Regions from separate parts of the Actinomadura sp. NPDC049382 genome, predicted to be linked through region 1. Evidence: riboswitches for the same ligand, from Rfam matches in the RefSeq annotation. Region 1 holds a riboswitch; the other holds the start of a gene.
The links. A riboswitch is a leader RNA that binds a small molecule or an ion and turns the genes downstream of it on or off. The one in region 1 is predicted to bind thiamine pyrophosphate.

Region 1 (3,165 bases):
GCCTCCTGGACGATCCGGTACGCGGCGACGCCGACCTCCGGCGGCAGCCCGGCCGCGAGGCCGCCGTCCGACAGCTCCACGTCGATCCCGCTGGCGCGCGCGGCCCGCACGAGGTCGGCGATGCCGTCCGGTCCGGGCAGCGCCCCGGACGAGCCGACGTCGGTGCCGCGCAGGACCTGCAGGGTGCCGCGCAGCTCGGTGCGGGCGTCGCGGCAGGTGGCCGCGATCGAACCGAGCGCGTCGGCCAGCTCCGCCCGGTCGAGCGGCCGGTCGCCGCGCACGAGGTGGGCCGCCGCGCCCGCCTGCACGCCGATCAGCGTGATGCTGTGCGCGAGGAGGTCGTGCAGATCGCGGGCGATCCGCAGCCGCTCCTCGGCGACCCGCCGCCGCGCCTCCTCCTCGCGGGTGCGCTCGGCCCGCTCGGCCCGCTCGGTGATGGTCGCGAGCCGCGCGCGGTGCACCCGCCACACCTGGACGGCGATCACCACCGACACCACGGCCTCGATGACCGCGACCTGCTCGCGGACCGAGCTGCCGCCCGCCCGCATCGCCATCCCGATCACGCACACGGCCAGCAGGAACGCCACGACGCTGAGGACGACCCGCACCCGGCGCCCGAGGACCGCGTAGGCGAACAGCGCGATCACCTCGGCGGGCACGAGCGCGTGGTGCTGGTACTGGGCCAGGTGGTAGGGCAGCACGAGCACGACCAGGGCCACCAGCCCCGGCGCCGGCCACCGCCTGATCACCGCGAGCGGCGCGTGCGCCGCGACCAGCAGCAGCGCGCCGACCGCGTCCAGTTCCCGGACGCCGGGCCAGGCCACCGCGGCGGCGGCCGCGACCCCCGCGAGCACCGCCGCGAGCACGGCGTCCGAGACCGTCGCGTTCAACCGGGGCAGCGTCACCACCCGTCCATCTTCCCCGACCTCCGCGATCAGCGCACACCGCCCCTGGCGGGGCGGGGCTATGCGCCCGCTTCCCGGGCGAGGATCGGCTTGACGTCCAGGATCGGGGTGCCGTCCAGGGCCTCCAGGTCGCGGACGCGCACGCGGCCGCCCTCCACCTCCAGGATCTCCACGGGGTGGAGCCCGATCGGGTTGGGGCGGTCCGGGGACCGGGTGGCGAACACGCCGCGCATCGGGGTGGACGGGTCGTCGCGCGGGTGCACGCGCAGGACGTCGCGGGGCGACAGGTGCAGCCAGGTCAGCACGAAGACCCGGTCGCCCGGGCTGAGGCCGTCCAGCGCCGGGAGCACGGCCGGCTCGAAGACCAGCCACGCCTCGGGCGCGCCCTCGGCGCCCTGCTTGGGGGCCGACGCCCGGTCCGTCAGCGTGGACGAGACGCGGCCGACCGGGGTGAGCGCGAACTCCTGGTGAGAGTCGATCATGCCCCGATCCTCTCAGTCGTCGCGCGGGCGCGTTCTACCCCGGCCCGGCCGGTTGCGGCAACGGGGGCCGTCCGGGTTAGCGTCGGGGGCGACAGATCGCGGGGGTCCGGCGAACCGGGCTGAGATAGCGGCTGAGACGGCCGCTGACCGCATGAACCTGACCGGGTAATGCCGGCGTAGGGAGAGATCGAGTCGTCATGACACAACGTGTGGTTCCAGCCGCCCGCAAGACCTACCTGCAGGGCTCGCGCCCGGACGTGCGGGTCCCGATGCGGGAGGTGCCGCTCACCAACGGCGACGTCGTCGTCCTGTACGACACGTCAGGGCCGTACACCGATCCGGAGCAGCGGACGGACGTCCGCCGGGGGCTGCCCGCGCTGCGGGAGCCGTGGATCGCCGAGCGCGGCGACACCGCCCCGTACGAGGGGCGGGCGGTGCGGCCGGAGGACGACGGGCGGAAGGCGGCGCCCGTCCGGGAGGACGTCCTGCCGCGGCGGCCGCGGCGCGCGACCGGCGGAGCGGTGACGCAGCGCGCGTACGCGGCGCGCGGCGAGATCACGCCGGAGATGGAGTTCGCCGCCCTGCGGGAGGGGGTGCGGCCGGAGTTCGTCCGGGACGAGCTGGCGGCCGGGCGGGCTGTGCTGCCCGCGAACGTCAACCACCCGGAGGCCGAGCCGATGGTCATCGGCCGGAACTTCCTGGTGAAGGTGAACGCCAACATCGGCAACTCGGCGGTGGCGTCGTCGATCGAGGACGAGGTCGAGAAGATGACGTGGGCGACCCGGTGGGGCGCCGACACGGTCATGGACCTGTCGACCGGGCGGGACATCCACACCACGCGGGAGTGGATCCTGCGGAACTCGCCGGTCCCGGTCGGAACCGTCCCGCTGTACCAGGCGGTCGAGAAGGTCGGCGGCGACCCGGCGGAGCTGACCTGGGAGGTCTTCCGGGACACGGTGGTCGAGCAGGCCGAGCAGGGCGTCGACTACATGACCGTCCACGCCGGGGTGCTGCTGCGGTACGTGCCGCTGACGGCGCGCCGCAAGACCGGGATCGTGTCCCGGGGCGGCTCGATCATGGCGGCGTGGTGCCTGGCGCACCACGAGGAGAACTTCCTCTACACCCGCTTCCGGGAGCTGTGCGAGATCTTCGCCGCCTACGACGTCACCTGGTCGCTCGGGGACGGGCTGCGCCCCGGCTCCATCGCCGACGCCAACGACGAGGCGCAGTTCGCCGAGCTGCGCACGCAGGGCGAGCTGACGAGGATCGCGGCCGAGTACGGCAACCAGGTGATGAACGAGGGGCCGGGCCACGTCCCGATGCACAAGATCAAGGAGAACGTGGACCGGCAGCAGGAGTGGTGCGACGGCGCGCCGTTCTACACGCTCGGGCCGCTGACCACCGACATCGCGCCCGGCTACGACCACATCACCTCGGCGATCGGCGCCGCGATGATCGGCTGGCACGGCACGGCGATGCTCTGCTACGTCACCCCGAAGGAGCACCTCGGGCTGCCGGACCGCGAGGACGTCAAGGCCGGCGTCATCGCCTACAAGATCGCGGCGCACGCCGCCGACCTGGCCAAAGGGCATCCGGGCGCGCAGGCGTGGGACGACGCGCTGTCGGACGCGCGGTTCGACTTCCGCTGGGAGGACCAGTTCAACCTCTCGCTCGACCCGGACACCGCCCGCGCGTTCCACGACGCGACGCTGCCGGCGGCGCCGGCGAAGACCGCGCACTTCTGCTCGATGTGCGGCCCGCACTTCTGCTCGATGAAG
Region 2 (3,165 bases), on a different contig from region 1:
ACTGCACCATGCGGCCGAACTGCTCGGACCAGAAGTAGGGGGCGGCGTCGTAGCGGGCGTCCGCGCCGAGGAGGGTCGCCGCGGCGGTCTCGGGGGCGTTGAGGGCGGTGTCCCAGTGCTCGACGAGGAGCCGGCGGCCGTAGCGCGCCGACCACCAGGCGGCGCAGTCGCCGACCGCCACGATGTCCGGGCGGAGGGCGCCGGGCTCCTCCTCGCCCTCGTAGACGCGGAACGCGCCGTCGGTGACCACGCCGCGCTCGACCAGCAGCCCGGAGCCCGCCAGCCAGGACACCTCCGGGCGGACGCCGACGCCGACCACGACCTCGTCGGCCTCGATCCGGCCGCCGCCGGCGAGGGCGAGGCCGCCGGGCTCGACCTCGGCGACCTTCACGCCGGTGCGCAGCTCGACGCCCGCCTCGGCGTACCAGGGGGCGGTCAGCGCGCCGACCTCGGGGCCGATCGCGTTGGCGAGGGGCGTGTCGGCGGCCTCCACGACGGTGACGCGGCAGCCCTTCTTCGCGGCGGTGGTCGCGACCTCGGCGCCGATCCAGCCCGCGCCGACGATCACGATCCGGGCGCCCCCGGTCAGCCGGGACCGCAGGTCGCGGGAGTCGCCGATGGTCCGCAGCACGTGCTGGCGGCCCTCCCCCGGCAGGGTGACGGGGGTGGCGCCGGTCGCGATGACCAGCCCGTCGAACGGCAGGTCGCCCGCGGTGGTGGCGAGCACCCCGCCGCGCCCCGGCGCGGCGGGCCGCAGCGCGGTCGCGCGCTCGCCGAGCAGCAGGTCGCAGCGCAGCGCGTCCCAGTCGGCGTCGACCGTCGTGTCGTCGGAGTCGCCCGCGAGGACGGCCTTCGACAGCGGCGGCCGGTCGTACGGCCGCTCACGCTCGGCCGACACGAGCGTCAGCGCGCCCTCGTACCCCTTGCTGCGCAGGGCTTCCACGGCGCGCACGCCGGCCAGCCCGCCACCCACGACGATGACCCTGTCCATGAAGGGCAGCCTAATGCGCCGCCGATTTCGGGTGGACACCTGTCCAGGAGTTGGGGGACGCGATCGAGGTCGTAAGGTAGGGAACAGGTAAAACGTGACAGAGCGCGGGAGTCCGGTGCGACCGGGCTGAGAGGGCGGCTGAGCGGGCCGCCGACCGCCGGACCTGATCCGGATCATGCCGGCGAAGGGAGCGCGCATGGAGATCGTGATCGTCGGGGCGGGGGTCATCGGCCTCGCCACCGCCTGGCGGACCGCCGCGGCGGCGGGCGGCGGGGTCACCCTGGTCGACCCGTCCCCCGCGAGCGGCGCCTCGTCGGTGGCGGCGGGCATGCTCACCCCCGTCAGCGAGCTGACCTACGGCGAGGAGCCGCTGCTGCGGCTCGGCCTCGCCTCCCGCGACCGCTACGGCGCCTTCGTCGCCGAACTGGAGGAACTGACCGGCCGCGGCACCGGCTACCGCACGGACGGGCTGCTGCAGGTCGCGTTCGACGCCGACGACCTGAAGTACCTCGACGACCTGCGCCGCTTCCAGGAGAGCCTCGGCATCCCCGCCGAGGCGCTGACCGGCCGGGAGAGCCGGCGGGCGGAGCCGATGCTCGCGCCCGGCGTGCGCGGCGGGCTGCTCGCCCCCTCCGACGGCTCCATCGACCCGCGCCGGCTCACCGCGGCCCTGCTCGCGGCCTGCGAGCGGACCGGCGTGCGGCTCGTCCGGCAGCGGGCCGCCCGGATCGTCGTGGAGGGCGACGCGGCGGCCGGAGTCGGGCTGGAGGACGGGACGGTGCTGCGCGCGGACAAGGTGCTGCTCGCCGCCGGTCCGTGGTCCGGCGACCTGGAGGGGCTGCCGCCCGGCAGCGTGCCGCCGGTCCGCCCCGTGAAGGGCCAGGTGATCCGGCTCCGCACCCGTGTCCCGTTCCTGCGCCGCACCACCCGCGGCCTGGTGAAGGGCTCGTCGGTGTACCTGGTGCCGCGCGCGGACGGCGAGATCGTCCTCGGCGCCACCCAGGAGGAGCTCGGCTTCGACACGCGGGTCACCGCGGGCGGCCTGTGGGAGCTGCTGCGCGACGCCCGCGAGCTGCTGCCCGGCATCACCGAGCTGGAGTTCGCCGAGGTCACCGCCGGGCTGCGGCCCGGCTCCCCGGACAACGCGCCGCTGATGGGGCCGTCCGCCCTCCCCGGCCTCCTCCTCGGCACCGGGCACTTCCGCAACGGCGTCCTGCTGGCCCCGGTCAGCGCCGACGTCCTGTCCGCCATGCTGCTGGACCGTCCCGTCCCCGAGGTCGCGGGGCCGTTCGCCCCGGACCGCTTCTCCGAGGTGCCGTCATGAAGGTGACCGTCAACGGCGAGCCGCGCGAGCTGGCCGAGGCCGCGAGCGTGGCCGAGGTGATCGCGTCGGTGACCGCCGCGCGGACCGGCGTGGCCGCCGCGCTGAACGACGAGGTCGTCCGCCGCTCCGCGTGGGAGACCACGCCGCTGCGCGACGGCGACCGGCTGGAAGTGCTGACCGCCGTCCAAGGAGGCTGAGGGTGCAGAAGGACACGCTGGTCATCGCGGGAGAGGAACTGGACTCGCGGCTGATCATGGGCACGGGCGGGGCGCCGAGCATGCACGTGCTGCGGGAGGCGCTGACCGCGTCCGGGACGGCGCTGACCACGGTCGCGATGCGGCGGGTCGACCCGTCCGCGCGGGGCTCGGTGCTGGACGTCCTCAAGGAGTGCGGCATCCGGGTGCTGCCGAACACGGCGGGCTGCTTCACCGCCGGGGAGGCCGTGCTCACCGCCAAGCTCGCCCGCGAGGCGCTCGGCACGGACTGGGTCAAGCTGGAGGTGATCGCGGACGAGCGCACGCTGCTGCCCGACCCGATCGAGCTGGTGGAGGCCGCCGAGCAGCTCGTCGACGACGGCTTCACCGTGCTGCCGTACACCAACGACGACCCGGTGCTGGCGCACCGGCTGGAGCAGCTCGGCTGCGCCGCGGTGATGCCGCTCGGCTCCCCGATCGGGTCCGGCCTCGGCATCCGCAACCCGCACAACATCGAGCTGATCGTCGAGCGGGCGACCGTCCCGGTGATCCTGGACGCCGGGCTCGGCACCGCGTCCGACGCCGCGCTGGCCATGGAGCTGGGCTGCGACGCCGTGCTGCTGGCGACCGCGGTCACCCGCGCACAGGACCCCGCC

Region 2: it holds a riboswitch for thiamine pyrophosphate, as region 1 does, so the genes downstream of both, thiO (glycine oxidase ThiO) here and thiC (phosphomethylpyrimidine synthase ThiC) in region 1, are expected to answer to the same signal.

Annotation. Positions count from the first base shown of each region.
Region 1 covers NZ_JBFARO010000132.1:15,075-18,239, reverse strand. The annotation lists gene AB0K34_RS39425 (sensor histidine kinase) at 1-908, opposite strand, end outside; gene tsaA (tRNA (N6-threonylcarbamoyladenosine(37)-N6)-methyltransferase TrmO) at 965-1,387, opposite strand; TPP riboswitch at 1,476-1,589, shown strand; gene thiC (phosphomethylpyrimidine synthase ThiC) at 1,585-3,165, shown strand, end outside.
Region 2 covers NZ_JBFARO010000172.1:5,088-8,252, forward strand. The annotation lists gene AB0K34_RS42970 (FAD-dependent oxidoreductase) at 1-991, opposite strand, end outside; TPP riboswitch at 1,086-1,198, shown strand; gene thiO (glycine oxidase ThiO) at 1,188-2,315, shown strand; gene thiS (sulfur carrier protein ThiS) at 2,312-2,512, shown strand; gene AB0K34_RS42985 (thiazole synthase) at 2,509-3,165, shown strand, end outside.